Regions from separate parts of the Clostridium sp. 19966 genome, predicted to be linked through region 2. Evidence: riboswitches for the same ligand, from Rfam matches in the RefSeq annotation. Region 2 holds a riboswitch; the other holds the start of a gene.
What was found. Region 2 has a riboswitch for cyclic di-AMP ahead of IAI10_RS04280 (cell wall hydrolase). Riboswitches for the same ligand answer to the same signal wherever they lie in the genome.
Positions count from the first base shown of each region.

Region 1: linked by a shared signal. The riboswitch ahead of IAI10_RS01055 (C40 family peptidase) and the one ahead of IAI10_RS04280 (cell wall hydrolase) in region 2 are both predicted to bind cyclic di-AMP.

Region 1 is NZ_JACTOJ010000001.1:227,317-243,895, reverse strand. It holds gene radC (DNA repair protein RadC) at 1-176, opposite strand, end outside; gene IAI10_RS01070 (Maf-like protein) at 191-766, opposite strand; gene IAI10_RS01065 (DUF4321 domain-containing protein) at 778-1,035, opposite strand; gene IAI10_RS01060 (SPOR domain-containing protein) at 1,331-2,023, opposite strand; gene IAI10_RS01055 (C40 family peptidase) at 2,242-2,865, opposite strand; cyclic di-AMP (ydaO/yuaA leader) riboswitch at 2,868-2,999, opposite strand; gene IAI10_RS01050 (GNAT family N-acetyltransferase) at 3,124-3,642, opposite strand; RNA gene ssrS (6S RNA) at 3,823-4,010, opposite strand; tRNA gene IAI10_RS01040 (tRNA-Leu) at 4,014-4,093, opposite strand; gene IAI10_RS01035 (lytic transglycosylase domain-containing protein) at 4,205-4,774, opposite strand; gene coaE (dephospho-CoA kinase) at 4,811-5,410, opposite strand; gene polA (DNA polymerase I) at 5,426-8,053, opposite strand; gene IAI10_RS01020 (histidine phosphatase family protein) at 8,336-8,959, shown strand; gene IAI10_RS01015 (DUF1634 domain-containing protein) at 9,005-9,364, opposite strand; gene IAI10_RS01010 (sulfite exporter TauE/SafE family protein) at 9,367-10,200, opposite strand; gene IAI10_RS01005 (ROK family protein) at 10,217-11,353, opposite strand; gene IAI10_RS01000 (YitT family protein) at 11,579-12,436, shown strand; gene asd (aspartate-semialdehyde dehydrogenase) at 12,717-13,802, opposite strand; gene IAI10_RS00990 (LysR family transcriptional regulator) at 13,925-14,824, shown strand; gene IAI10_RS00985 (YjjG family noncanonical pyrimidine nucleotidase) at 14,821-15,516, opposite strand; gene IAI10_RS00980 (carbohydrate ABC transporter permease) at 15,711-16,556, opposite strand; gene IAI10_RS00975 (sugar ABC transporter permease) at 16,556-16,579, opposite strand, start outside.
Region 2 is NZ_JACTOJ010000003.1:139,579-156,157, reverse strand. It holds gene IAI10_RS04320 (FtsX-like permease family protein) at 1-361, shown strand, start outside; gene IAI10_RS04315 (ABC transporter ATP-binding protein) at 361-1,029, shown strand; gene buk (butyrate kinase) at 1,090-2,157, opposite strand; gene ptb (phosphate butyryltransferase) at 2,178-3,083, opposite strand; gene IAI10_RS04300 (FAD-dependent protein) at 3,197-4,792, opposite strand; gene IAI10_RS04295 (CdaR family protein) at 4,823-6,034, opposite strand; gene cdaA (diadenylate cyclase CdaA) at 5,995-6,861, opposite strand; gene IAI10_RS04285 (hypothetical protein) at 7,218-8,252, shown strand; cyclic di-AMP (ydaO/yuaA leader) riboswitch at 8,283-8,417, shown strand; gene IAI10_RS04280 (cell wall hydrolase) at 8,420-8,944, shown strand; gene IAI10_RS04275 (NAD(P)/FAD-dependent oxidoreductase) at 9,003-9,869, opposite strand; gene trxA (thioredoxin) at 9,883-10,197, opposite strand; gene iadA (beta-aspartyl-peptidase) at 10,286-11,467, opposite strand; gene IAI10_RS04260 (tetratricopeptide repeat protein) at 11,496-12,752, opposite strand; gene IAI10_RS04255 (YitT family protein) at 12,799-13,674, opposite strand; gene IAI10_RS04250 (hypothetical protein) at 13,939-14,628, opposite strand; gene IAI10_RS04245 (citrate lyase holo-[acyl-carrier protein] synthase) at 14,679-15,260, opposite strand; gene IAI10_RS04240 (Fe-S-containing hydro-lyase) at 15,368-15,901, opposite strand; gene IAI10_RS04235 (fumarate hydratase) at 15,920-16,579, opposite strand, start outside.

The sequences.
Region 1 (16,579 bases), on a different contig from region 2:
CCGCCGCATTCTTTAAGTATTCTTGCACACAAATTAATTATATTATCGCCTTGAATACCGTTTCTTAATACCACCGCCATAAGTTCAGTATTAGATAAAGTATCCACTCCATATCTAAACAATTTTTCCTGCGGTCTTTCATTTTGAGGTAAATCCATTATTTTAAGAACATTCATATTAACTGCTCCTTCTATAGATTTGCCCCCATACCCCTTAACATCTTTTTAAGCTTATTTAGCGGAAGGCCTACAACATTATAAAAACACCCATGTATTTCTTCTACAAAGGTACCTCCAATGCCCTGTATGCCATAGCTTCCAGCTTTATCCATAGGTTCACCGGTGTCTACATATTTTAATATTTCATTATCATCCAGCTTTGAAAAAACAACCTCTGTTACGGCATAATCACTTATGCTCTTACCACTTTCAGTATCTAGAACTGTAATGCCAGAATAAACCTTATGTCTATTCCCGCTGAGTATTTTTAGCATATCTATAGCCTCTTCTTTACTTTTAGGCTTTTCTAAAAGCTTATTTTGATATGCTACTACTGTATCACAGGCTAATATCAGCGCCCCTTCGTTAATTTTTTTACTAGTACTTAAAGCTTTCCCTTTGGATAATGAAATAACATAATCTTCAAAATCACCTTCAAAGCTCACACTTTCTTCGTCAAAACCACTGACAATTACTGAAAAATTTTCAGTAAGCCTCTTTAGAAGTTCAATTCTTCTTTCTGATGCCGATGCCAATACAATTTTCATATTATTCCACCTTAAAACCTTTTATAGAATATTATTGCCACAATTATACCAATTATAGACATAATATTTAATGTAAATTTTATTCCAAAAGTAATTTCTAAGATTATAAGATTAATATCTATTGGCGAAGTAGTACCTATTGTATATACGTGGCTTAAAAAATTTAGTGTACTATTGTGACCAAATAAGTTACCGATAAGCTCTCCTGCTATAGCGCCTAAGAGCACAACAAAGATAAAAAAAGCAGAAGACTTTGAAGTGTTTTTCAATTTCATCCCTCACTTTTGTTTTACATCTAATATAGTTTAACATTTAATATTAGCTTTAACAAGTGCATTGGTCTAAGAAATAACAACTTTTTTACACGGTTTTGGAATATTCTATGTAAAAAAATGAAAGAATTTCTGCAGTCTAAATTCATTTGCTAATAGTAGCTTTTTTGAGAGTAAAATATAAAGGCTATATTTCAAAATGTTAATAAATATCTACATTTTAAAACATAGCCTATACAAAAATACCATTTTATAAATATAAATTTCTAATTGCAGTTATTTTTATAGCTGTTTATGCCTTTTCACCTATTTTGCTTAAAATACTGAATATGTGTTTTAAGTAATCCTCTAAATTATCTTTATTAATTTCTTTTGGCATAGAGGCTATATATTTCTTTTCCTCCTGTACCATATCATAATCCTTTAAGCTCTTATCATTTAGCACTAATTTAGTATTTGACCAATTTTTAAGATCATCAGTAACATATGAGATTTGACCTTTTGGTTTCATAGCATTAATTATTTTCACATGCGCGTCTATAATCTCCCCCATCATTTTTACCGAATCATCCTTTACGTTAATATTAAAGGTCATTTTAGATGGAGTGAGCTGCTTGCTGCTCAAATTCTGCGAGACTTTATCTGCATCTTCTTTCTTATATATTCCTACCAAAACTCTATACTTGCCATTATCCTCCACAATGAATGGATTATTGTCATCCGAAAGTTTAGTTTTTAAAGCTGATGCATAATCTTTTACCTGAAAAAGCCCCCCCTGAAGCACAACAAAAGTATACCTTCCTAATTCTGCATTATTTTTATTAGAATCATTTCCTTTAGCCGCATCTCCCGTCCCATTTTTAAAGAATATACTTGACAGAATCGTTGCTATTACCACAGCAGCTAGAAGCATACTTACTATCATTATAAGAACAACCATTCTATCGTCTTTCTTCTTTCTAAAATCATATCTTGTGTATTTCATTTTATCACCCCTCACTCAAAATAAGTACCTATAATAAATATTTATTTTAAGTTAACATATTTTAGAACAATAAGGTGCTGATTAAAACAGAGACTTACTCACCGAATGAAGTTTTAAATAAGTGTAAAATTAACACTTATTTAAAACAGAGTCAAAAAGAAAAAACCGACTATAAAAAGCCGGATATAAGTTCAATAATAGCTATTTTAAATATCTAATTAATTTAGAAGCCTTCTGGCACCTGCATAATATCTTACATAATAATCTTCACTAAGATCACTTATTGTAACCTTATGACTTCCTGAGGATGCATGTATAAATTGTCCTTCTCCAATATAAATGCCCACATGTGATATTCCTCCGCCTTGTGCAAAGAATATTAAATCTCCTGGCGCTAAGCTTCCTTTCGAAACATTCTTACCAAAGGATGCTTGTCCAGCAGCACTGTGAGGTAATTCAATTCCTAGTGAACGATATACATAAGAAGTAAATCCTGAACAATCAAATGCCTTGCTTCCTGATGCTCCATATACATAAGGAGTTCCTATAAAACTATATGCATACTGCAATAATTTCACGGAACTACCCTGCGCATTGCTTGTCTCGCCTCTTGAGTAAGTTACATTGTCTTTATTATCAGAATTATTGACTTCTGTAACTTCCTTCTTATCCGAAACAACAATACTTTTATTAATTCCTATGGTAGCTGACCTAAGAGAGACTCCTTGAATTTTACTGATTGCTGCATCTGCTTTTACATTATAGCTTTGTAATTGTAAACATATACATATAACAATAATAAAAAACAAAGCAGCCAAAAGAAAAGTTCTAATCTTTGACATTTATAATCACTCCTCACTGCCTCCGGAGTTAGCTGTCGGGTTCGGTGGAGAAGATTCCCTACTGATAATAAATTATCAGATTAACCCCTATTTGTGGTTCCTCCGTACTAATATAGATTCGGCACAAGTAAAATTATAATTTTTATGCTTTGCAAAGTCAATAAAAAAGCTAATCATATTATGTATTTTTTTACTTTTTTATGAACTTATAAATATTTTTAACGTATAATAATAGATATGTAATTTTCAAATAAAAAATTACCCTAAAATTTCATTTCTTTTCAAAATAATCATATCCTTTTTTATATTACCGTCTTCAAAGAAATTTTTAGATACTCTTGAAAACATAAATTCATTCTTATTCCAAAAATTAAAAGCCTCTCTGCTTCCGTCCACAACTCCAGCTAGGCAATTTTTTATTCCCAGACTGGAATACAGATATTTTATTATTTCCCCAAGCACTTTACTTCCAATGCCTTTATTCCTGTATTGCCTATCTATTATGTAGCACCAAATAACAAGTTCTCCATTAGGATTAAATTCAGCCCTACCTTTAAATATTCCCAATATTTTATTTTCTCTTAATATTTTAAGAAAAATTTCATTTTCGCTTATATAGTATTCTACAAATCTTTCTCTTATCTCATCAATGTTCATCCAACTATTTTTAAAGCTTTCATCAATTTGCTCTCTCATCCAAATTTCTAGGTTATCTATATCTCGGTTATTAACACTGGATATGGATATATCATCAAAATACAACTCCATATCTAACATCACACCACCTCTTTTCTATATACTTAATTCAATAGTATAATTCTACACTGATATTAAAAATCCTTTTCTAGGAAAATTTTGTTTCAAAGAAATGCTTTAAATCAGTATAAAAATCAACACTGATTTAAAATATAGCAAAACGAAAAAGAGAGATCTCTCGATCTCTCTCTAAATATCGTTTTAAAATCCAAAATACCGGTACTCTATTTTGACCCCTATCTGTCGATAGGTGGGTGCCCTCACTGACGCTTCTATCTCAGCAATGCCTAAAAGGTCTCATAAGCAGTACATATACACATCAAAATATCGAACTCCCGCAATTGTGATGTAGGTTCAAAATAAGAGCTTAACGCATATTCCAGAAATTATGATGCGGAGAGCGGGACTTGAACCCGCATGGTCTCCCATACGCACCTCAAACGTACGCGTCTGCCGATTCCGCCATCCCCGCATAGGGTATTTCGTTTGTTACAAGTATAGATTATAATACCCTTCTATACATTTTGCAAGCACTTTTTTTCAAGATTATATATGATATTTTCTCAAATATTGTATACATTTTCTAATTTGAAAGCTGCTTTCCATAAATAAATTTATATATATTGTAATTAGTTTTAATTTTTTTAATATATTGATCCGTTTCTTTAAACGGAATATTGGTCAAGGTTTTACCATCCTTAGAATACTTTTCATTTTTAAGCCACTGCTCCACATTACCTCTTCCAGCGTTGTAAGCAGCCAGCATTAATTCATCGCTTCCAAATTCTTTTCTTAAGTTATTTAAATACCAGCATCCCATCTTTATATTTACTTCCGGATCGTAAAGCATAGATTGCTGAAAATTACTAATCTTCATTTGATCAGCAATCCACTGAGAAGTTTCACCTGTTATCTGCATAAGTCCATTGGCAGATTTATGCGATATAGCATTCTTATCATAATTGCTTTCAGCTCTTATAAGGGCAGCAACCAAATAGGGATCTATATTATATTCTTTAGAGAACTCTTTTATTATTTCTTCATGTTCTAATGGGTATGCTCGCTTCACTGCATATTTTGCTAATGAAACCAAACCAACCATAAGCGTAATAAGCAATACTGCAAGTGCGAGCAATCTTCTATTTCTATTCATACATTACCTCAATTTCATACTATTAAAAAGCCTATATTATTTATAAACATTTAATATACTTAATATTTCATCAACTTGAAGCCTTGTACTTTCTATACTTTTGCTATTATCGACTATAAAGTTAACCAATTCCTTTTTGCTGTCTAAGCTCATTTGAGAGTTTATTCTATTAATTATACTCTCTTTATCCATATTATCTCTTTGTTTTATTCTTTCAATCTGCTTATTTTTATCTACCCACACTAATATATTCATATCCATCTCTTCATGAAGTCCATTTTCTATCAGTGTAGGTGCATCTAGGATGCATACTCCTACACCTTTCTCTTCATAGGCTTTAAAATATTCATTTATTTCTTTTTTTATAGCGGGTATTAAAATATTTTCTAGTTTTTTTCTTTCTGATGGATATTTAAAAACATAATCACCTAAATATTTTCTTTTAAGATTTCCATAGTAATCAAAAAAATGATCACCAAAAATTTTTTTTATAGCTTCTTTTAAATCGGGATATTTATCCAGCACATCTCTAGCTATAAAATCAGCATCTATAATAGTCATGCCTTTTTCCATGAGCATTTTTGATACTGTACTTTTGCCTGAACCAATACCCCCAGTTAATCCTACTTTAAACACTCTCTCACCCTTCTTTTATTTGGCGTCATACCAGGTATGACCCACATTTATATCCACTTCAAGAGGTACGGAAAATTCAATAACATTCTCCATCTCTTCTTTTACTATCTTCTTAACTATTTCTTCTTCATCTTTCCATAAATTCACTATAAGTTCATCGTGAACTTGTAAAATCAATGTAGATTTAAGTTTATTCTCTTTAAATTTATTATAAACATTTACCATAGCTAATTTAATTATATCTGCCGCACTTCCTTGAATTGGCGCATTCATAGCCAGCCTATCTCCTAGTGCTTTAGTTATTTTATTTGAAGCATTCACTTCTGGAACATATCTTCTTCTATTCATTATTGTTTTTACAAAACTGTCTTTTTCAGCACTTTTTATTGTATCTTCAAGATATTTTTTAACTAAGGGATATCTTTCAAAATATGTATCCATATACTGCTTAGCTTCTTTTTTAGGTATTTTTAAATCTTTAGCCAAGCTAAAATCGCTTATTCCATAAACTATTCCGAAGTTAACCGCTTTCGCCCTGCTTCTCATAGTTTGCGTAACCTCTTCTATAGGCACTTTAAACACTTCAGAGGCTGTTTTAGTATGGATATCACTATGATGCTTAAAGGCAGATATTAAATTCTCATCCTTGGCAGCATGTGCAAGAACTCTTAATTCAATTTGAGAGTAGTCTGCTGAAAGTATGTCACATTCAGCGCTATCTGCTTCGAAAACCTTTCTTATCTCTTTCCCCATTTGATATTTTACTGGTATATTTTGAAGATTAGGTTCCGTGCTGGAAAGCCTCCCTGTAGTAGTAACAGTCTGATTAAAGTTTGAATGAATTCTGCTTTTTTCATCCATAACAGCTTTTAAGCCTTCTATATATGTAGAATAAAGCTTAGTAAGCTGTCTATAATATATTATTTTTTCTATTATAGGATGTTTATCAGATAATTCCTCTAAAACTTCTGCGTTTGTAGAGTACCCTGTCTTTGTTTTTTTGATTACAGGTAAATCAAGCTTTTCAAACAAAATTTTTCCCAACTGTTTTGGTGAATTAATATTAAAATTCTCCTCCGAAATAGCATATATCTCTTCTTGAACTTTGCCTATTTCCGAAGTGAATTTACTTTTAAGTTCCTCTAACTTTTCTGCATTAACTTTAAAGCCAATTTCCTCCATGCTAGCCAGTACCCTGCTCAAAGGAAGCTCTACTTCATAATAAAGCTTTTCCATACCAAATTCTTTAATGCTTTCATTAAGCTTTTCATACAGAAGTCCCAGCATAGAGTTCTCTTTAACTTCTAAAGCTACACCTTCTCCTAAAACATCTGTCCGCAAATAATCTCTTATTATATTTATAAGTTCATATTCCCCTTTAGAAGAATCGATTATATAAGCCGCTATCTTAACATCAAAAACTATACCTTCCAGTTCTATGCTATGCTTTCTTAGAGCGGTATAGGTGTTTTTCATGTCGTAGCCTATTTTTTTAATGCTGCCATTTTCAAATAATTTCTTTAAATTTCTTATGGTATTTTCAGAGTCTTCACTTAGCAATTGATCTATGTAAAATACGAAATTTTCGTTTTCTTGGGTTGAAAGCACTATATTTTTCAATTCAAGAGTGGAAAAATTGGTTTCATTATTTATATGAGACGTTATATATACCATGCTTTTACTTATTAACTTATTAATAGCCACCTCCAGGTTGCCAATGCTGCTAACTTCCTGAAAATCTATTTTTTCTTCAGCTTCTTTTTTTATATTGTCATTTTCTTTCTTAGGCAGTCTGTCAATAAGACTTTTAAATTGTAGCCTAAAAAATAGCTTTTTAATTTCTTCTACATCATAATCTTCTTTAGATTTTATGTCTTCCATATCTATTTCTATCGGTGCATCTACTACAATTGTGGCAAGCTTCTTGCTAAAAAAGGCGCTTTCCATATTTTCCACAAGATTTTCTTTTAACTTTTTCCCTGATATTTTATCTATATTCTTATAAACTTCTTCTATGCTTCCATATTCTTTGATTAATTTAAAAGCAGTTTTTTCTCCCACTCCCGGCACTCCAGGAATGTTGTCTGAAGCATCTCCCATAAGTCCTTTTACATCTATAAACTGAGTTGGAGTTACTCCAAACTCTTCTATCATTCTTTTTCTATCATAAATCTCTTTTTCTGTTATTCCTTTTTTAGTTATCACAACTTTTATATTTTCACTAGCCAGCTGAAGCGCATCTCTATCTCCGGTTACTATGTAAACCTCTATACTCTTATTTTCAGCAAACTTAGCTAAGGTTCCAATTAAATCATCTGCCTCAAATCCGTCAATCTCAAAGGAATTTATGGCAAATAGTTTAAGCATATCCTTAACCAATGGAAATTGCTGTGCAAGCTCCTCCGGCATTTTCTTTCTTCCGGCTTTATATTCATCATACTCCTTATGCCTAAAGGTAGGAGCTTTTCTATCAAATGTAGAAACTATATAATCCGGTTTTATTTCATCTTGTATCTTTAAAAGCATATTAGTAAATCCAAATACAGCATTAGTGTAAATGCCTTCTGAATTTGTTAGAGGGGGCAATGCGTAAAAAGCTCTATTTAATAAACTATTTCCATCCAAAATAACTAATCTTTCCATACTATTTCCTCCAAAATTTATTTGAGGCTGCACAATATTTTATATGTATGTGCAATTCCATAAATCATTTATTATTTTACCCTTTATTTATATTTTAGTCTATAGAATCAAATCATAATAAATATTTAATTAAATTCTATTGTAATCCTTCTCTTTCCTTGACGATATTTTGCTATATTGCTACACTTTAATTATCACAAAAGACTTTTAATTTTTTAGGTTTTAATGTAAAACATAAAAAATTTCATATATCTATTTCATTTTAAAAGGAGCAGACAAACTATGATTACAAGATTATTTTTAGTAAGACATGGAGAAACCGATTGGAATAAACTCGGAAAATTTCAAGGTAGCACTGATATAGAGTTAAATGAAGCTGGATTAAAACAAGCAGAATATGTAGCTCAGCAGCTTATAAATAAATTTGATGCAATATATTCCAGTCCATTAAAAAGAGCTTATAAAACAGCTGAAACGATTGCTAAAAGTAAGGACATTAAACCTTTGATATGCCCAGGTATAACAGAAATAAACTTTGGAGATTGGGAAGGCTTAACCGTCAGCGAGATAGAGCAAAATTTTCCCAAAGAATTTGCTTTGTGGAAAAAAGACACTGTGGAAGGGCCGATTTGCGGGGGAGATAAGAGTATAAAGCTGGCTTGCGAAAGAGCAAAAGCTTCAATTATGGATATAGTAAATTCAAACTTAGGCAAGGATATCGTTGTGGTGGCTCATGGAGGAATAATAAAAGCTGCTCTCATAGCAATATTTAATTGGGATATCAGCATGTATCACAAAATATTTTTAGGCAACACTTCTATCAGCGAAATATATTTTACAGATGAGTTAAAACCAGTTATCGTTACAATTAACGATACTCATCATCTTAAATTAGATTACAATTAATAGTGAAGGAAGGAAAATTTACATTTTTCCTTCCTTCATTCATTGCTATTCGACCTTCCCTAATAGAAAACTTACTATAAGTATAATAAAGACTAAAGCAGTTATCTTAGCATAAAGGAAGTCTTTTTCCTTAATAAATACCAATATAGATATCCCTACTCTAAACACAGGTGTAAGTATTAAAAGCATAAGTCCCGTAAGAATTATAGCATAGGCTTTTAAAGACGCAAGTCCTTTGAAAATTTCAACAGGAGTCTTAGGAAAATACTCTCCGTTATATCCGCTATTGCCTGTAAAAATAAATATCAAAAATCCCAAAGCTATAACAGCAGCACTGAGCATAACTCCAAATTTTAAAAACCTGCTTATGGTTAACTCCATTTCTTCTAATTCTTTGTTTTCCATAATTATAACCCAACTCCTTTAAAAATCATCTGTAAAGATACGTATACAAGTACAGGTATAAAAATAATTCTTATAGTCTTGCTTTTTAAATTTTGCATAATTTTTGTTCCGCCATTAGCTCCAATAAGCACGCCCAAAGCAACAGGGGCAGCAATTTTAGGATCTATAGCACCTCTTAAAAGATAAACCCCAGCACTGGCTGCTGCCGTTACTCCTATCATAAAATTGCTGGTGGCGCTGGATACCTTTAAGGGCAACTTCATAAATAAATCCATGGCCATAACCTTAAAAATACCACTTCCGATACCTAACAATCCAGATATAACTCCAGCTACATACATCATTCCAAATCCACCATATACACCAGTTACATTGTATTTTATATCCTTTTGCAGCACTTTGTCATAATAGCTGCCATTAAGTTTTAGCTTATCAGCAAGCGGATGAGGAGTGATATTTTGCGGTATCTCTTGATTCTTTTTTTTAAACATCATTATAGCTGAATACAAAAGTATGATGCCGAAAATAATATACAGATACTTAGGGGATATAAGTCCGCTGACAAAAGCTCCTGTTATAGCTCCAGTAGTGGTAGCTATCTCTAAAAACATGCCTACTCTTATATTAGTTATCTTATCTCTAACGTAAGCTACAGCTGCTCCGCTGGAGGTAGCTATAACTGAAACAATACTTGCTCCTATGGCATATTTTATATCTATGCCAAAAAATACAGTTAGCGCAGGGGTTATTATTATTCCGCCTCCAAGCCCAAGTATAGCTCCAAAAACACCTGCTAATATAGATAGAATAAATATTTTAAATGCAATCAAAACCAAAATCCATCACTCCTTCCTAAATATCCTCACCTTTATATTGCTGCATTATTCTATAAAAAGCAGAATAAGCAGCTCCTACTGCCATAGACTTGTTTTCAAAATATCCTCCTCTAATAAATTTCACTTCATATCCAGGAGATTTCTTCAAGGCTGTACTAGTGGCAAAATCATAAAAAATATTAGAATTATTTATTAGCGGACCGCTGAGTATTATAAGCTGCTGATTTAACATTTTTATAAAGTTTGCCATTACTGTTCCAAAGTATACAGCTGCATCTTTTATTATGTACTTTGCAATTTCGTCATTCTCTTCAGCTAAATCACAAACATCCTTATAGGTAATTTCTGCGCCTTTCTTCCATTTTTTCATCTCACTGATATATCTATTCTTTATCTTTTCTATGGATACATAATTCTGAAGGCATCCGTAATTTCCACACTTACACAGCTCACCATCAATGTCTATGATATTATGTCCCAAAGCATCTTCCATAATATTTTTTACAAGTTTGCCATTGCATATACTGCCTGTTCTTATACCTACACCACAATTTATATAAGATACGTTTTCCATTCCTTTTCCATGACCTATATGATGTTCCAGCATAACTGCAGCACTGGCTCCATGTTCAGTAAAAATCGGTATATTAAGCTTTTCGCTTAATTTTTTTTCTATGGATATTATATTGTTCTTAATTTTCTCTTCTATTCCCACAATACTTATTCCAATTCCAATAACCTTAAACAAAGGTGATATTCCATTGTAAATACTTATTATTTCTTCAGAGATTATATTAACATTCCTCTCATATTCAAAAGCTGCCTGAAGCTGTTTATATTTAATAACATTCATTTTTAAATCAGTAACTACTATATCCACATAAGTTCTAGAAATATCCACTCCTATAAGATAGTATTTGTTTATGTTTACATCAAATACTGTTGGCCTTCGCCCTCCAGTAGATTCTCCAACTGCCGTATCTACTACCAAATTATTTTCCATTAATATTTTCATACTGCGGAGAAGTGTACTTTTTTTCATTTTGGTAATATGTAAAAGTTCAGAATTAGTATAGGATCCATTTACGAATATTAAGTCAAACAGTCTTAAGCATCTATTATCAATATCCTTAAATATTTCTTCGTCTTTCACTGCAATTCCACCTCCACATATATGCTACCACACTTTATTTAATTTTGAAACAAAGTTTTCATCAGTATAGTCAAATATTAATATATATTCATATAAAATTTAGATATTGTTTTAAAAATTTTTTCTCAAAATTGGCTGCTAATATGTTATCATTTACTTATATATATAATTTAAAACCATTCTGTCTGCTTGCAAATTCAACTTAAATATGAAAGAGGGTCTTACATGAAAACATATACAAAAATACTTCATAATAATTTATCAAAAATAGTATTAATACTCGTAGGATCAATTTTAGCTGCTATCGGTCTAGAAATATTCTTAGTTCCTAATAATGTAATCGACGGAGGCGTAGTTGGTATTTCTATAATGGCAAGCTATCTTACAAACATACCATTGGGGTTATTTACTTTTGCATTAAATATTCCCTTTTTTATAGTAGGGTACAAGCAAATCGGTAAAACTTTTACTTTGTCTACTTTATTTGCAGTAAGTTGCTTCTCTATAGCAGTATCTTTTTTACACCCTATTCCCGGGTTAACTCACGATGTTTTATTAGCCTCAGTTTTCGGAGGAATAATCCTCGGTACCGGAGTCGGAATAATTATAAGAAATGGCGGTTCCTTGGACGGAACTGAAATAGTAGCAATAATTTTAGATAAAAAACTAAGTTTCTCTATAGGAGAAATTGTTATGTTCTTTAATTTATTTATATTGAGCAGTGCAGGTTTGGTTTTTGGCTGGGACAGAGCCATGTATTCCCTTATAACCTATTTCATAGCTTTCAAAGCTATAGATATAGTAGTGGAAGGTATAGATGAATCAAAAGCTATAATGATAATCTCTGAAAAACACGAAGACATATGCGAAGCTATAATGTCAAGACTTGGCAGAGGTGTAACTATATTAGATGGGAAAGGTGCCTACAAAGGCTCTCCAACTAACGTGCTTTACGTAGTAATATCCAGATTGGAAATCTCTAAGCTAAAATCAATAGTCCAAGGTTTTGATGAGGATGCTTTGGTAACCATAGGCAGCGTAGAAGTCTCAGGGAAAAAATACAAAAAAAGAGCTATACATTAGAAAAAAGGGCTGTTGCAAAAAGATTATTTATTTTAAGATATTAAGATAAGTTTAGTAAATGATATATTTCAATTAAGAAGTAAGAGGTAAAAATTAATAGTTATTGAGGAAATTGTCTCTTTATGAGCCGATTTCTTTAACTTATAAGCTTATAATAAATTCAGCAAGGCTGAATTCTTACCTTCACTTTTAATTATTAATTTTTAATCATTAATCTGTTCTTATCTATTTCTCTCTAAAATAACTTTATCTTCATTGAGCAATAGCCATTTTTATAAAACTACTTTCTAGTTATATAACCATGATATTTCAAAAATTCTGCTGTAAGAACTCCGCCGCCGGCAGCTCCACGCATGGTATTGTGGGATAAACTTACAAATTTATATTGATATATCTTATCTTCTCTAAGTCTTCCTACACTTATACCCATCCCATTCTCGAAATCTCTATCCAGTTTAGTTTGAGGTCTGTTTTCTTCCTGAAAATACTGAATAAATTTCTTAGGAGCACTCGGAAGATTCTTAACAGCATCCGGAATTACATAGTTTTCCCACAAATCTATTATTTCTTCCTTTGAAGGCTTATTCTTAAAATTTACAAAAACCGCTGCTAAATGTCCGTCTGTTACAGGCACCCTTATACATTGTGTGGTTATTATTGGAGATTTTGCATTAACAATCCCTCCGTCCTCTATGGTTCCCCATATTTTCAAGGGCTCTTTTTCACTTTTTTCTTCTTCTCCGCCTATATATGGAATAACATTGTCCAGCATCTCTGGCCAATCATTAAAGTTCTTACCCGCTCCAGATATAGCTTGGTAAGTACATGCAACTATAGTTTCTGGTTCAAATTTCTTAAGAGCACTTAATGCAGGCACATAGCTTTGTATAGAACAATTAGGTTTAACTGCTATAAATCCATTTTTAGTCCCTAATCTTTTTCTTTGAACATCTACTATTTCCATGTGATGCCCATTTATCTCTGGTATTATCATAGGTACATCGCTTTGCCATCTATTAGCTGAATTATTGGAAACTACAGGTGTTTCTCTCTTAGCATAGCTTTCCTCTAAAGCCTTAGTTTCTTCTTTACCCATAGAAACTGCACAGAATACAAAATCTACTTTATCACATATATCATCTACTTTTGCCGCATCCATTAAAATCATATTTTTAACTTTCTCAGGTATTGGTTTTGCCATTTTCCATCTGTTTTTAACAGCTTCCTCATAAGAAACTCCTGCTGATTTAGGACTTGCAGCTAATACTTCTATATTGAACCAAGGATGATTCTCCAAGAGACAAATAAATCTTTGTCCTACCATACCTGTAGCCCCTATTATTCCAACCTTTAATTTACTTTCCATAAAGTTTTCCTCCCCATAAGAAATTGATTATTCAATATATATATGTTACCATAATAATATGCATTAGTAAAATTGATAATTTCTATAATTATCTTCAATAATTTTGATAAGGATGATATTCAATGGATTTAAAGCAACTAAATACTTTTCTCACCATCGGCAGATTAAATAGTTTTACTCAAGCTGCTGAAGAGTTAGGTTATGCACAATCTACCATAACAACTCAAATTAAACTTTTAGAAGAAGAATTAGGCATACGCCTTTTTGATAGAATAGGTAAAACCGTTACGCTGACACACGAAGGAAAGAAATTAATTCCTTACGCAAAACAGATGATAAAATTATCCACTGATATTAAAAATATAGTTGGAAATCCAGAAACTCCAAAAGGCACTCTAACCATAGGTGCCGCAGAATCTTTATGTGTTATAAGGCTGCCCGAAATATTAAAAGAATACAGAAAACTTTATCCCGAAGTGGAGGTTTCCTTAAAATTCGGCAGCTGTGCAGATTTCAGGCATTACCTGAGAGACAACATTATAGATGTAGCTTTTTCCTTAGGCACAAGAATAGTATCCGAAGATTTTATAGCCTCCGTAGAGGTTGATGAACCTATGCTGCTTCTTGCCGCCCCAGGAAATCATATGTTGTCCAAGAAAAATATACAACCAGAAGATATTGAAAATGAACCTTTAATTCTTACAGAGATGGGCTGCAGCTATAGGGCTGTATTCGAAAATATTTTAAGCGAGAACAACTTGAAACCAAATACTATTTTAGAAACTGGAAGTGTTCAAGCTATAAAGCAATTCACTATGAGCGGTCTCGGCATAACTCTTCTTCCTAAGATAGCTGTTTACGAAGAGATATCTCAAGGAAGATTGATTCCGCTGGACTGGAGTGGACCAGACTTCGGAATCGTATCTCAAGTACTATATCACAAGGATAAATGGTTATCTCCAGCACTTAAAGCATTTTTAGAGCTTTCAAGCAAATTTATTAAACAAAGCACAAAAATCTAATTATTTTCTAACATTAACTCTAGCAATTCACTAAGCTTGTGGATTTCAAAATCACTTTTAATTTCATTAGTATTTTCTAATAGGCGAGGGTTATACCAGCAGGTAGTTATATTTGCGTTTATCCCTCCCTGTATATCTGCAGTAAGAGAATCACCAACCAATAGGATTTCATCTCTATCAACCTCTCCTATTTTCTTAAAGGTATAATCAAAAAACTCCAATTGAGGTTTTTGATATCCAGTATCCTCTGATATAATCATATCATTTATATAAGCTTTTAATGCAGAATTTTCCAATCTTCTTTTTTGAGTTTCAGAAATTCCATTAGTGACTATTATAAGCTTACACTGGGTGCTTAAAATTTTGCATACCTCTTCTGCCTCATCCATTAAAAATATGCCATTTCCTAGCTCGTCCATATAATCTTTATTAAACAGTTCAGCATCTCTTGCTACCTTCATTATCTTAAAAAGCTCTTCAAATCTTTTGGTTTGCAGCTCATCCTTTGTCACTAAAGCCTTTTCATAATCAAGCCAAAGCTGTCCATTTATTTCTCTATACTTATTATGTATATAATCTTCATATTCAATACCGTTACGTTTCAAAGCATTTATAAGAGCAACCTTCTCAGCTTTATCATAATCAAACAATGTATTATCCGCATCAAATAGTATCACCCTGTATTTCCCCATCTTCATCACCTTCCCTTAAAAATCTTATAATGACTATAATCTAATCTAAATAAATTGTCAAATATATAGCAAAAGGCTATGTTTTAAAAGAATGCTGATATAGGCTTTTGTCGCTTTTAGCATGTTTTTTTCAGAACCCATGGATGAAACTTCAAAAATAATATCAACATTTTAAAACAGAGCCTTATTAAAAATCACTTTACCGAACCTGCCACAAATCCATTGTATATATATTTTTGCAAAAGCAAAAACACCATAGTTGTTGGTATCATGATCAATATTATACCCGCACATATCACATTCCACTGCCCTCCATAGGGTCCCATGAATTTGTATAACGATAAGGACAGCGTCTGAAGATCTTGATCAGGCATATACAAATAAGGTATATAGAAATCATTATAGATTCCAACTCCTTTAATTATTATTATGGTAGCAATAGCTGGCTTTAAAAGCGGCAATATTAATTTGTAGAATATATAAAAATATGATGCTCCTTCCAGCATGGCAGCTTCATCTAAGCTTATAGATATAGAATCCATAAATTGCATCATTATGTATATACTCATAACATCCGCCCCAAGGTATAAAACTATGGCGGACCATCTTGTGTTAAAAAGTCCTAAACTATTTATGATTTTAAAGGTTGTTACTTGAGTTGTTACCATAGGTATAAGCATAGCCGCTAAATAAAGCAGCAAAATAAATTTCTTACCCCTGAAAACAAACCTATGCAGTACAAAAGCAACCATAGCTCCAAATAACACTATACCTATCAATGCTATTATCATTATTATCGCCGTATTTATAAGCCCTTTTAACATTCCTCCAGTTATAAATGCTGTACTAAAATTTTCAAAATACAGAAAGTTTTTAGGTGGTGATATCTTAGAGGTAATATCAAACTCATTAGCGGTCTTAAAAGCTCCAAATACAACTACTAAAATAGGTACAATAAAAACCAGAGCAAAAAATATTAATGAAAGATACTTAATAAATATCAAAAAATATCTTTTCAGCATATAGGCACTATTATTCATTATGCTTCCTCCTTAAATAGACT
Region 2 (16,579 bases):
TCTGGTTACCTCCTTAATTGTGACGATTCTAAATAAAAAAAGAGAAATAGGCATACGTATAGCTTATGGAGCCAGTACATTTAATATATTTAATAGCTTATTGGTAGAAATCACTATTATTTCCCTTATATCCTTTATCGGAGCAATTTATGAATATTTAATTGAAAACAAAGTAAGTATTCAACTAATATCAAAACAATCTGCTTATTTATATTTTACTGATCCTTATACTCCTCTAGATTTATTTTCTCTGCTACAATTATTTATTTATGTAATATTGGTGTTTATATTCATTTCATTAATAATTTTTATTCAACTGAAAAAGCTTAAGCCCAAAGATTTAATAGGAGGGATGGACTAATGGATATAATAAGACTAGAAAATTTAGACAAGATATATGGTGAAAAAGAAAATAAATTATATGCATTAAAAAATATTAATATATGTATCGAACCTGGAGAAATGATAGCAATTATGGGGCCATCTGGTTCTGGCAAGAGCACTTTGCTAAATATTATGGGGTTTATCGATGACGCTACTGACGGAAAATATATTTTTAACGGCACAGAATCATCTCAATTACATAAAAATAAATTTCACAAATTTAGAAATAAAGAGATAGGATTTATATTTCAGTATTTTGCCTTACTTAAAGAATACTCCGCACTTGACAATGTTATGCTCCCTTTAAGCTATAGAAAAATATCAAAACATACTTGCAAAAAAATGGCTCTTGAATATATGGATAAGCTCGGTATAAAAAGCTTAAGTGATAAGCTTCCTGCTCAGCTTTCTGGTGGTCAACAGCAAAGAGTGGCCATTGCCAGAGCCTTAGTAGGTAACCCTGAAGTCATTCTTGCGGATGAACCTACTGGTGCCTTAGATCAGGAAACTGGAGAAAATATTATGAAGCTTTTATGTGAAGTAAATGCTTCTGGCAAAACTATAATAATTGTCACTCATGATATTAATATAGCAAATTATTGTAATAGGATTATAAATATAAAAGATGGTATGATACGTGAATAATAAAAAATCTACTTGAAGCATTTAATTGTTTCAAGTAGATTTTTTTAACAAATCCTATTTCTAGTATACTTTTGCTTTTTCTTCTCCGTTTAAAACTCTAATTGCTCCTTGCGCAAGTGCAAGAAGTTCGTCTTCTCCTCCGTATATAACCACAGGAGCTATGAAAGATACCCTATCTGATATTAACTTATCCATAGTTTCATTATATGCAATTCCTCCAGTAATAAGTATTGCATCTACCTTTCCGCAAAGAACAGCTGCAGCTTTTCCTATTTCTTTAGCTACTTGATAACCCATAGCTTCAAATATGAGCTTAGCTTTTTCATCTCCAGCTTGAGCTGCGTTATAAACTTCTAAAGCATTATTTGTATTTAGATGAGCTACAAGACCGCCTTTTCCGTTTATCTTCTTTTTCATCTCTGCAAGTGTATATTTTCCGCTGTAGCAAAGCTTAACTAAATCGCCTATTGGAACGGATCCGCTTCTTTCAGGTGAAAATGCTCCTTCTCCATCCAATGCATTATTAACGTCTACTACTCTTCCTTTTTTATGAGCTCCAACAGAAACTCCACCGCCCATATGAGCTACTATGAGATTTAAATCTTCATATTTCTTTCCATCTTCCTTAGCATATCTTTTAGCCACTGCCTTTTGATTCAATGCATGGAATATACTTCTTCTTGGTAGTTCTGGCATTCCAGATATTCTAGCTATATCCTCTAGCTCATCTACCCCAACTGGGTCTACTATATAAGAAGGAATATTGAGTTCAGTTGCTATAGAATGTGCTATTATTCCACCAAGATTTGAAGCATGCTCTCCTTGAATCCCAATTTTTAAATCCTCTAACATGCTTTCGTTAACAGAGTATGTACCGCCTTCTATAGGTTTTAATAGTCCGCCTCTTCCAACTACTGCATTAAGTGTTTTTATGTCTATATTTTTTTCTTTAAGAACCTTTAAAATTGCTTCTTTTCTGAATTCAAATTGATCTGTTACTGTTGCATATTTTTCTATTTCTTCATTTGAATGCTTTAAATTTTCTACTAAAACATCCTTCTCATCCTCGTATACACCTATTTTAGTGGAAGTTGAACCTGGATTGATTATTAAAAGCTTTAATGGCATTTTTGCATCCTCCTTAAAATTTATTTATTTGCAGCTACTAATGCAGCTAGTGCTATTGAATACATTTTTGTTTCTTCGCTGTCTGCTCTTGAAGTCAATATAACTGGTGCAGATGTTCCTACTAATATTCCACCGTTTCTTGAATTTGTTGTATATGTTAATGTCTTATACATAACATTAGCTACATCTATATTAGGAAGTAATAATATATCCGCCTGGCCTGCAACAGGTCCCCCTACCTTTTTATGCTTTGCAGCTTCTGCTGAAATAGCATTATCAAGTGCTAAAGGTCCATCAACTATACAGCCCTTTATCTGTCCTCTGTCACTCATTTTAGCAAGTATAGCAGCATCTACTGTAGCTGGCATATCTGGGTTTACAACTTCTACTGGACAAATTGGTGCTACCTTTGGCATCTCAATTCCTATGGAATGAGCAACCTTAACTGCATTGTTAAGTATATCCTTCTTAGCCTTTAAATCTGGGTAAGTATTGAATGCAGCATCTGTTAAGAATATTAATCTATCAAAGGCTGGAATTTCAAAAACTGCTACGTGAGACATAAGCTTACCAGTTCTAAGTCCAACTTCTTTGTTCAAAACAGATCTTAAGAAATTCGCTGTATCGATTAATCCCTTCATAACCATGTCAGCTTCACCCTTTGAGGCAAGCTCTACTGCTTTTAAAGCTGCTTTTAAATCATTGGTTTCATTCACTATTTCAAACTGTGATAAATCCATGCCAATCTTTGATGCTATTTCTTTAATCATTTCTTCATTTCCAACAAGTATAGCATCAGCTATTCCCTGCTTTTTAGCTTCGTTTACTGCCTGTAGAACAGGTTCGTCCTGAGCCACTGCTACTGCTAATTTTTTTACTTTGCCACTTTTAACCTTTGCCACTACTTCATCAAAATTCTTTACCATCTTATTATTCCTCCCAATAAAACATGTATATTAAGGTCTATAAAACCTATTAGACTTTGTTTATATTTTAACAAATAAAACCACAAAAAGTCTATTTGTCTGAATAATCTGAATTAAAAAAAGTATCTTTTTATAATGTTCTCAGCAACCTTAACTCCATCTACCGCTGCGGAAACTATTCCTCCGGCATATCCAGCTCCTTCTCCTGCAGGATATAATCCATTGAGAGAAATGCTTTCCAGGCTTTCATTTCTAGTAAGCTTAACAGGAGCAGAAGTTCTAGTTTCTATACCTGTAAGTACTGCATCCTCCATAGCAAAGCCTCTTATTTTTTTATCAAACTGATTTATTCCAATTTTAAGCATATCTATTACATAGGAAGGTAAGCACTCTCTCATGTCAGAAAAAATCCATCCTGGCACATATGAAGGCTCTACTCCCTTTATTGCTGTGCTCTTTCTATCTTGCATAAAGTCTCCTATAAGCTGAACAGGTGCAAAATATTTTCCTCCACCAGCATTAAAAGCAAGACTTTCATAGTGCCTTTGAAATTCCATTCCTCTAAGTGGAGAATTTCCCTGAAAATCTTCTGGCGAAACAGAAACCACCAAAGCTGAATTAGCATTTGCCTTATCTCTTTTGTAATAGCTCATTCCATTTGTTACTAATCTATTATTTTCAGAAGCTGCTGCTACAACCTCTCCTCCTGGGCACATACAAAAGCTATAAACTGCCCTTTTTAAATTATCGTCAGTATAAGCCACTCTATAATCTGCAGCTTTTAATCTTGGATGACCAGCAGATTTTCCATACTGCGCTTCATCCATAAAGCTTTGAGGATGTTCCACTCTCACACCTATGGCAAAGGCCTTTGCCTCCATGAAAATCCCATTTTTATTAAGCATCTCGTAAGTGTCTCTTGGACTGTGTCCAATAGCTAATACAACCGCATCAGCAGGTATGGTATCCTCATTTATAACTACTGCTTTAATTTTACCATCTTTTACGACCAAATTATTTAATTTGCTGTTAAATATTACTTCACCGCCTAATCTGATAATTTCTTCACGTATATTCTTAACTACCTTTTTTAAAATGTCAGTTCCTATGTGAGGTTTTCCACTATATATTATCTCCGCTGGAGCTCCTGCACTTACAAGTTCCTCTAGTACATAGTCACACCTTTTATCCTTTATTCTGGTAGTAAGCTTGCCGTCTGAAAAAGTGCCTGCGCCTCCCTCTCCAAACTGCACGTTTGACTCAGTATTAAGTATACCATTTGCCCAAAATTTGTCTACGGTCTTTGTTCTGCTGTCTACATCCTCTCCTCTTTCGAATATAACAGGAGAATATCCTTTTCTTGCCAGCATAAGACCTGCAAACATTCCTGCAGGTCCCATGCCTATTATTACCGGTCTGTGATTGAGTTTTTCATTTCCTGGCACTATTTCTTCATTTATTTCTCTATTGTCAAGAACTATATCCCTATCTTTTAGCTTTTTAACTATACTTTCCTCATTTTCATAATCCACATTCACTGAATAATTAAATTTAATATTATCTTTCTTTCTAGCATCTATGGATTCTTTGATTATTTTAAAATTAGCTATGATTTTATTTGATACTCTTAACTTTTTACATACCTTATCCTTTAACATGGAAATGTCGTCATCTAAGCCAAGAGTTATATTGTTTATTCTTAAGGTCATAAACGTCCTCCATATATTATCCTGTGCTTTTTATTGCTTTTTAGTTATCTTTACCTTCACAGTTTGAGGTGAATAAGATACTATCTGCACTCCTTGAGGTACAGTAACATTTAAAGTTATATTATAATTGTCTCCTTCTTTTAAGTTGGAAAGATCCGCAATACAACTTATATTTCCTGCATTTATATTAGATATCGTACTATCTGATCCTGATAGTATTAAAGATATACTGGTTTTATCGGACTCATAATTATACTCCTGTCCTAAGTTATTGAATTTAATATCCACATTTAAATTTTTCTGAGATATCTTATCCACAGTTACCTTCACTGTTACAGTGCTCTTATCCTGCATCAAGGTGACATTATTAGGTACCACCAGCTTAACATCCATACTATTGGTATCCTTTATGCTCCCTAAATCTATAGGTTCAGTATCTATAGAATTAATCAATTTTATAGCATTATCATCCCCAGCTATTTCAACAGTGGTGGGCTGAACATCCATGCCCTTAATCTGCAATCCTGTTCCAGCACTTCCTGTAGTTTTTACATTTACATTTACTGTCTTTTTCTTTTTAACAGGTACTATTACCTGTGCATTATTTGGAGTTATGGTGACATTATTAACTACTCTGTCTGCCTTGTCATAAGCCTTTAGCGGAAGTGTAGTCTGATAATCACTATCTAAATTCTTAGCAGTAAAATCTACCGCTACATAATCTACATCATCTACATAAGTAGACGGACCGCTTACACTTACTGAATTAGGAGTAGGAACTGCTTGAAAATCTGTATATCCATCTTTTGTTGTAACTGATTTTTTAACCTTTACCTGAACACTCTTTTCAATTAAAGTATCTACATCCACATCAACTCTTAAGCTATCAGGGTCCAGCACTACTATATCATCTGGCTTATCAACTATTCTTACTGGTATAGAATTTTTCCCTTGCTTAAAGGCATATCCTGATAAATCTACTACCATTTTAAACTTACTTATATCTAATTTATTTATTTCCACCATAGGACCTTTTACTGTAATGCTCACACTAGTTGGCTGATCATCTCCAAGCACTAATTTCAGCTTGCTTAAAGCATCCTTATTTTCAATAGTAATCGGAACAGAAATAGACCTTGTTCTTTCTGGGTTCTGAGTATTGGATACATAAATCCAAAATATAAATGAAGCTAAGACACAGACTATTTTGACGATGAATTGTTTGTCTTTTTTCTTGTCCATTGCTTCACCTTCTCCCCTATAGTACTTTTTTTGCTATTCTGCCTTCTTTTCATTATTCTTATCAATATGTCTTTTAATCTATCCTTATCATAGTTTCTAGTTATTTTGCCATTTACGGATAGAGATATTATTCCGGTTTCTTCTGACACTATAACCAATAAGGCATCGGATATTTCAGTAATTCCCATAGCAGCTCTATGACGAGTTCCAAGTTTTTTATTTATATCTGTATTCGCTGTTAGTGGCAATACACATCCTGCAGCAAGTATTCTATCATTTCTTATTATTGTTGCTCCATCATGGAGAGGAGTATTCACTACGAATATATTTTCAAGCAGGGCTGATGATACCCTGGCATCTATTAGAGTTCCAGAAGCTATAACATCATTTAATCCTGTTTTTTGCTCTATTGCTATGAGTGCTCCTGTTTTTGTTTTTGCTAAATTATCTACTGCTATAACCACTTCAGTTATTACTTTCTGCATAACCTCATCATCCTCAAGCAGGATATGCCTCTCCATAAAAGCACTTCTACCCAAATGCTCCAGCGCTCTTCTTATCTCAGGCTGAAATATGATAACTAAAGACAGCACTCCAATTGTTATAGTTTTATTAAGTATTAAATTCAGCATGGTCAGGTTTAATAAATCACTAATTGGGATAAGCAAAACTACTAGCAATAGACCTTTGAGAAGCTGCTCAGCCCTAGTCTCTTTTATTAAGGTGTACCCTTTATAGAATATGTACGAAATCACTAATATATCTAAAACCGATGTGATTTTTATACCTTTAACCGTGTATATAATTAGATTAAATAAGTCAACCACTTTGTCACCTCAGTTATATTATTCTTATTATCAATTATACACTATTATACGGATTAAATGTACCTAAAATTTAACGAATTATAATAAAATTAAACATAAAATTATAATTCATTAAATAAAATATGAAGGCTATACTTATTATTATGTGATAAAATATATTTATGTTGACTGCCCTATATTTACCCTATATAATTTTTAACCATGAACGTATATTAATATAGTGGTTTTAGGCTTGTTAACCGATCCATGTAGAAACCCTATGTAAATACTGAATTTTAACTATTTACATAGCCTTATGAATTTTTCTAGGAAGATTCATCATCATTAAACATATAAAATTAAGGTGGTGCACTTATTTGGTTAGTAAAAACACTAAAACAAAGAAAAAAGGGTTAAGTAAAACAACTGTTACAGTACTCTGGGTTATTATCATAGCTGCTTTGCTTATGGGAACTTTCACGCTTTCATACACTCTTTTTGTAAACAATACTGTTAGTAAATATGAAAGACAGATAAAGCAAATAGTAAATGATATTAGTACTGCTAATACAGATGCAAATAATATTGTTAATAATACTACTATAAACCCTGAGGATGCAAAAAAAGAGCTTCCAAAAGTCTTAAGCTCACTAGAGAAGGCAAGCAATGATTTGGACAACAACCCTCCTGGGAATGACTATAAGAATCAAAATAATTATATAACTACGGGACTTAAAAATAATATACTAATGTATAGGCAGGCTCTTGCTATATTCAATAATCCAAACGCTTCAGACATAAAAGATTCTGTTACTGATTTCAATAATTACAAAGACAACTGTGAAACTCAATATTCAAAATTTCAGGTTGGCAACATTACTATATCTGTATTTGCTCAAGCTAAAAACTTCATAAATATATTTCAGTCCTATACAGATAATTTGGTTAAGGTTAACACTCAAGCTGCTTTAGATGCGTCTCAATATCAAAAATATGTTGACACTATGGATGATATGCTTTCTAAGTTTGCCTCATTAAAAACCGATTTTTCCGTAGAGCTTGGCAAAGCAAGAAATCACTCCATGAGCTATGATGACGTGGTATCTTTGGCCACAAATGATTTAAATGCTTGTGACGATTTGATTAATGAAGCTAAAGGTGCTGTAAGTCCTAGCAATTTCAGAGATGGCAACTCAAATTTCATTAAGATTTTAAATACCTATGATTCCTACATACAAAGTTTTATAAACTCTGTAAACAATGAAAAAGTTCAAGCGGGAAGTTCCACTACTCCTCTTGATGCTGCCGCATTAAAGGATATATATTTTACTCCTTCAAACATGTTTACATCAATCGGTGATAGCTATGATGCTTTTGTAAAAAAATATACAGATTTGAAAAATAATCATTAAATTGTGTATAAAAATATATTTTTTGTGCAACAATACCTTTAGCCTAAATTTTATAGCAAATAATGTATAAAATGCGGAGGAACCAAAATTGGGGTGAATCACTAAATGTGTAGGTTATACCTTTTCCGAACCCGGCAGCTAACTTCGCAGGCAAAGGGAGGAATTTAATGAGAAAATTTTTAATATCAACAGCTGCTTTCTGTCTATTTATTTTATTGGGAAGCAGTATGACTGCTAGTGCTCAAGCTTATTCAGAAGTAGCTAAAGCATCAAAGGATGATACCATCCAAGTATTTAATTATAAAAATAACAGAATATCCATTTCAAATGATGATATTTATTTAATGGCGCAGACTGTATTTGCAGAAAGCAGAGCTGAGCCATACACTGGTAAGGTGGCTGTAGCTTCTGTAATTTTAAATAGGCTTTTAGATCCTGAATTTCCAAAAACCGTAGAAGGCGTTATTAAACAAAAGGGTGCCTTTTCTTGCGTTATTAACGGAAAGATAGGTTTTGCACCCACAGATGACTGTGTGAATGCAGTTTATGATGCTTTAAAAGGTATGGATCCAACTGGTGAAGCTGTATTTTTCTACAATCCTAAAACAGCTACATCAAGATGGATGAAAGAAATTAAAAAGGCTAATGTTAAACCCATAGGCAACCATGTATTTTTCGTTGCCAGCAGGTAATAAAAAGCTTGTGATTTTTATGTTTAGTAAAAATCACAAGCTTTTTAAAAATTTATTATTACTTATTCGGCTTTACATCCAAATATTCTACAGCCTTAAGTGCTGCCACTAAACCTTCTCCAGCAGATTTTAAGTATTGATATGGCTTGCCAGTACAGTCTCCCGCTGCAAAGCATCCTGAGAGATTAGTTCTCATGTTTCTATCAACTTTGATATGCTCATTTTCCATTTCTAGCCCTGGAACAAGCTGTCCTGGAGCTATACTATCCTTCATAACGAATACTCCATCTATTTCTATTTCCTGCTTTCTTAAAACTAATTTATTAACAACATCCTCTCCAATAATTTCTATAGGATTGTCCTCTATAACTATTACTGAATCATTTAGTTTAACATTAGTTTTGTTCATAGGTATGTAATAAACCTTATCTGCAATTTCACTAACATAATTTGTATCTATTGCTGCTTCATCATTATAGCCAACTATAGCTACTTTTTTATTTTTATAAAGGGGTGCATCACAGGTTGCACAATATCCTACGCCTTTGCCTAGATACTCCAATTCGCCTTTAATGGGCTTTGTATATTCCATTCCGGTTGCTATTATGATAGTTTTTGCTTCATACATTTTTTCATTTACCATGATTGCAAAATAATCTCCCATGGAAAAAACATTATTAACTCTTTCTGTATTAATACATATATCCATGGCATCTATATGCTCTTTAAATTTGTCCTTAAGTTCATTCCCTGTAAGCCCAGGAAGTCCTAAGTAATTATTTATTTTAGGTGCTTTAACAATTTTATGGCTTAATTCTTTACTGCCAAACAAAATAATTTTTTTATTTCTTATTTTGGCATTTATGGCGGCAGATAAACCAGCTGGTCCACTTCCTATTATGGCAATATCATATCGTTCCTCCAAAAAACACACCTCTTTATATATACTTTTCTAATACTGCTTTTAGCTCCTGCTTTGGTCTAAAGCCAACTAAAGTCTCCGCTACTTTACCATTATTGAATATCAAAATAGCTGGAATGTTTGTAATTCTATATTTGTTAGATATTTCAGGATTTTCATCCACGTTAACCTTAGCAAACTTTATCTTATCCCCTAATTCATTATTTAGTTCTTCAAAGATGGGTGTAAGCATTTTACATGGAGGGCACCAGGTAGCCCAAAAATCTATTACCGCTACTCCTGCATAGTTTTCTATTTCTTCTTGAAAATTATTGTCTAATACTTCTCTCATTTAAATTACCTCCCTATGTTTTATACCCCTATTAGGTATAGCTTTATTATAGCTTTATTAATATTTGGGTGTCAACTTAAAATAATTATTACCTAGTATTAGTTTCAAAGGTGCCCCTTTTGATGATTTCTTCGTCTTTTATCATAATATTTCCCATACATATAACATCTTTTATCTTCAAAGTTTGCTTATCCACTAGAACCAAATCTCCATCTAATCCTTGCTTTATTCTTCCCTTTTGGGCGAATTTAAAGTTTTTTGCCACGTTAGATGTAATTAATTTCAAAGCTTGTTCTATAGGTATATCCTTATTTAGTATTGCCGCTCTAACTTCTCTATATAGGCTGTCTACTCTTCCAATTCCTATGCCTTTTAATTCACCGTTTTCTCTAAATATTGGCAAACTTCCCTGACCATCCGATGTGAATTGAATATTTTCTATAGGTACTCCATTGTCTAGAAAATATTTTAAGGATTCACTTGCCAGCTCTTCACCAGGCTCTAAATTATCTGAATCACTGCTGGTTGTTATATCTACTAAGCCACCTATCTTAGCATATTCTACCGCTTCCCTCATAAGTTCTTCACATCTATTTACATGAGTTGGTAAAACCTGATTTACAGATATCTCGGTTTCTTTTAGCATTCTAAACAAGTATTTCAGCCCTGCTTTTCCCCCTCCCATATGTATATCCACTATGCCAGCCTTTCCAGATAGCAATCCACCAACTCTGGCTTTAGCTACCACCCTTATGAATTCTTCATAGGTAGGCTGAGAGGAACGGTGATCTGATAAAGCTACCTCCCCAATTCCTACCACCTTATCTATCAGTACTATATCTTCATCAGGCTCGTTAAACATAGATCTTACAGGTATATCGTATGAACCAGTAAATATATATGTAGTTATTCCGTCCTCTTCTAAAGCCCTAGCCTTTGCAAGAAGACTTCTCATATCTCTCGTTACAGAATCCGTTCCCAAGCAGCCTACCACTGTAGTAATACCAGCACTGGTTATATCAGAAAGATTAATTTCTGGAGTTCTTGAATGAAAGCCGTCTTCTCCACCACCGCCTAATATATGGACATGGGAGTCAATAAAACCTGGAAACAAGTATTTGCCCTCACCATCTATAACTTCCACATTGGAAAAAGATTTTGATATTTCAATATTTCCGCCGATTTCCTCAATCTTACCGCCGGCAATCACTACATCCTTTTTACCTAAATATTCAGGGGAATAAATTTCTGCATTTTTTACTAATAACAACTTCTCCACCTTCTCTTTGTTAAAATTATTATTGATTCAATACAGCTTTCACAATAGAATTATTATATATAGATTTAGGATATTTATTTATTAAACTTTCAGCATAGGCTTTAGCTTTCTCCTTGTCCCTATCCTTATATATAAGTACCATCTCATAAAGTGCCGTTTCCTGATATCCATTTTGAGAATTAAATTTTAAATACTGATCATAAAATTCAGTGGCCTTATCTATATTATTCAAGTTCTTGTAGCAGTCAGCTATCATAAATATTAAGTCTGGTTTTATGTTTTCATCTTGATTATATTCAAGGCATTTGTTGTAATAGCTAATAGCAGCTTCGTATTGATTCGCCTTATGCTTTTCTCTTGCGGTATCATAAAAATATTTACTGCCGCTTTGCTGCAATAAGCTTATTGACTGATTAATTAAAATTTTATTATCTTCATTGCCAGAATAATCCTTATACTGCTTAACAATGTCATATATATCATCAAAAGAATTCTTATTAACAGCATCCTTTAGCTTATCGCTTGGAAATTGATCTTGAACATTGGTATTAGCAGTGTTTAAAGAAGTATTAGCACTATTATTTGTGCTGCTCTTTGCAGGCTCACTAACTTTTTGTTTTTCAGGTACGGAAACTGTATTTGAAATCGCTTTATTATTTTTACTATTTAGCGAACTTTTATTCAAAATATTATAATATCCGTATATGCCTATTATCAAAACACATGAAATAAATGCTGCTGATAGGATTTTAAAATTTTTGTTATTCTTTTTTAAAATACCGTATTCTATTAATATTTTTTTTGTGCTCAACGCTTCTTTATTCTTTATATCTATACTAAATACTTTATTTATGTTTTCTTCAGCTTCTTGGTATTTACCTTGCTTTATGTAACAAGCTGCTAATGTATTGCATACATTTATTAGATTAAAATCACTTTCCCTGCAAGTCTCTAAAAGCAATACCGCTTCATTGATTCTTAACTCAGTTATAAGCTGCAATGATTGATTATACATATCTAACTTCAGCCTATCCTTTTCAACGCCTTGCAAATACTTTTGTGATACCTTATCATTATTGTAATATTTATTTATCTTCCAAAGGCTTTCTGCATCTTCAATATCTCCTTTCAAATATAAAAGGAGACCTTTTAGATTGAGCACTGCTGAATTTTTTAGGTCCATGCTTATGATTTTTTCACAAAGCTTTATAGCCTTATCTATTTCCCCTTTATTATACAAAGACGTAGCCTTTTTATAATACTTCCCTTTGTTCATTGTATCACCTATAATCTATATATTTTCTACGCTATAGAATAAATTTTTATATTGGTAAGTCAAAGCCTTTTCCTTGAACCTGAGATGCATCTAGCACTACCATAAACGCTCCAGAGTCAGCTCTGTCTACTATGTATTTTACCTTTGGAATCTGTTTTGTTTCTACTACGCAATATACCACCATTCTATCTGCCTGAGTATAAGCTCCTTTAGCCTTTATCACTGTAGCGCTTCTTCTTAATTCATTGGTGATAAGCTCTGTTATAATTTCAGATTGAGTTGTTACAATAAATGCTAAATTTTTATTATTAAATCCCTTTATTACCTTATCAATGAAGGCTGCAGTTATGTACATTATTATAAGAGTATATAGAGCCTTTTCTGTTCCAAATATGATTCCGCCAAAAGATATTATTATTAAGTTCATTATAAATGACATACTTCCTATGCCCATATTAAATTTTTTTCTAAATATCATAGTTATTATATCCGTACCGCCAAGAGAGCCATGATTTTTAAACAAAGTTCCAAGGCAAAAACCATTTATTACACCTGCGCATATACAAGATAATAATGCATCTTTAGTATAAAAATACTTAGCTACATCCTTGGTAAGGACCAAAAACAATGATTGGCTGACTATAGCTATTCCTGTAAGTATGGTAAATTCTTTATTTAGCTCTTTTAAACTTAAAATAAACAAAGGTATATTCAATAATATAACTGTATATTCTACTTTAAAAGATGTGACATATTGTACAAGTAAAGCTATTCCTGACACCCCGCCGCTTAAAAGCTTATGTGGTACTACAAATGCATTTAATGAAAAAGAAAATAAAAAACTTGATAGCAAAATCATTGCTATTCTGTTTAAATATACTGATGTGTTCTCGTTTTTAAACCAATCCTTGATGCTAAGCATTTTAATCCTCCAATTTCTAAAACTCGCTGACAATATATTATTCGAATTAATTCTAATTAAATTAACTGATATTTATACTTATAATACCTTTAATATAACTATTTTATTTACAACCTCTGTTTTAAATCAGTGTTAATTTTTACACCGATTCAAAAGACTCCTCTTAATGTAAGAATCCAAGTTCATATTTACTTGAAACCAATTCATTGGCCTAATTTCAAGGTTGAACTTGGATACCTATAATTCAAACTATAATTTATTATGTTAGCGCTGATTATATAATTTTGAAAGTGCTTTATCTGCTGAAACCACTTTCACCATATCAGCATCATTATCTGTTGCTTTATTTATATATTCCTTAGCTTTATCTGTATCGTTCTTCTTATTATAACAACTAGCTAGTCCATAATAGCACCAGTTAACATTGCTATCCTTATTCTGGATTTGAGTTCCTTCAGCATAATATTTTATGGCATCATCATACTGCCAATATAATTCGTATGCTAGTCCTTTATAGTATAAAACAAATGCTGAGTCTGGTTTTATTTTAAGTGCTGACTCTATTTCTTTTAACCCGTCTATTTGTTTTCTTATGTAGCATAAAGCAATTCCTTTTATTGCGTAAGCCTCATAGTTTTCAGGTGAGACCTTTAATATCACATCTGCTTCATCTACAGCTCCATAATAGTTCGTTTCATTAAGAAGCTGCAGAGCTTTTTTGCATTGATCTTCAATATTTTTTTGATCTTCTTCCTGCTTTTGCTCACTCTGCTGCTGTTTTATTTCTTCCTGCTTTTTATCATTTTCTTTAGTGCTTATCTGAGCTTTGTACTTTTTATTAATATCCGCCTCTTGTTTTCTATTGCTTAATGCAGTATTAACAAGTATTCCAATACCTATCGCTGCACATATGATAAATATAGTTATCTTTATTTTCAATGGGGAGACCTTCATAATTTTCCTCCAAAATGTATTTTTGTTCTAATTAAAGAATATTAATCATGCTAAGCCATTATATCATAAATAGTGCTTGTATACTCTATATATGTCTTATTTATATATCTTATATACTCTTCATTAGTATGTCTTTTTTCATTCTGGCAAACTTCCTCATATTCACCGCATATAATACATTTTCTTCCTTTAGCGCCTATATCCTTACGTGTTACTTCTTTAAAAGTTTTATTCTCATATACGGACATATTTACGCATCTTGCTAAAAGGAAATTATCTTCAATAAACACTAAATTTTCTTTTATTTTAATAGGATCATCTTTTATTATCATATTAATGTGGGGTCCAGAGTTATTTGTAGTAAATAGCTTCAATTCTATATTTTCTTTGTATATGTCACAAATTAATTTATCCATTTCATTAAGAATTTTGTCTGTGAGATTATTTTCTGCATTATCACTTGGATAATTAACTTTTATATATAATAGGGGTAACTTATATATACTCATTAAGTTTTTATTCAAACTATTTCTATTATTCATATTACCAAAAATAGTATTCTTATCCTTCATTATGCTTGGTGAATCCCTTCCCCCTTTATCGCCGCATCCAGTATTGCTTATATACTCCAAATACAGGAAACCTGTTGCTAAATATATTTTTTAACTATATTATAACAAATATTAAATACAAATAAAAGAAATTATTATTCACTCATTTCATATATGGATCTTGTTTATTAGCTTTGTTTTGAATAAAGTGAATTGCCTTCACTATCTATTGCAACTATTGCTGGAAAATCATTCACCTCTAATTTCATTATAGCTTCCGCTCCTAAATCCTCATAAGCCACTACTTCAGCTTTTTTTATTGTTTTGGAGATTAATGCTCCTGCTCCGCCTATAGCTGCAAAATAAATAGCTTTATTTTTCTTCATAGATTCTATAACTTTAGCATCTCTATTTCCTTTTCCTACCATTCCTTTTAAGCCAAGATCTAAAAGCTTTGGGGCATATGCATCCATTCTTCCGCTGGTGGTAGGTCCAGCTGACCCGATAACCTCTCCTGGCTTTGCTGGAGTAGGACCTACATAATATATAATGGCATCTGCCACATCAATTGGAAGCTTCTCTCCATTTTCTAAAAGCTGTACTAACCTTTTATGAGCAGCATCACGCGCCGTATATATGGTTCCTGTGATTAGTACTGTATCCCCTGCTTTCAAATTCATTGCTTTCTCCTCTGTTAGAGGGGTTTCTAATTTGATCTCCATGCTATACCTCCTGATATTCTATAATTCTACCGATACATGCCTAGTTGAATGACAATTAATATTTACAGCCACAGGTAATCCTGCTATATGAGTAGGATATGTTTCTATGTTCACAGCTAAGGCTGTAGTCCTTCCCCCAAATCCTTGAGGTCCTATTCCTGTCTCATTTATTTTATCCAGCAATTCTTTTTCAAGTTCTGCATAATATGTATCACTATTGTTGATATCAATAGGTCTAAGAAGTGCTTTCTTAGCTAGAAGTGCTACTTTATCAAAAGTTCCTCCAATACCAATGCCTACAACTATAGGAGGGCATGGATTAGAGCCAGCTTGCTTCACAGTCTCGATGACAAATTTTTTTACCCCTTCTATTCCTTCTGATGGCTTCAGCATCTTAATTTGACTCATATTTTCAGAACCAAACCCTTTAGGAGCTAATGTTATTTTTAACTTATCCCCTTTTACTATTTGATAATTTATTACTGCTGGTGTATTTTCTTTAGTATTTATCCTATTTATAGGATCACCTACTACAGATTTTCTTAGAAAGCCCTCTTTGTAACCTAATGCTACACCTTCATTTATAGCCTCCTCTATATATCCTCCCGTTACATGTACATCTTGTCCAATTTCTATAAAAACACATGCCATACCAGTATCTTGGCACATTGGTACAGA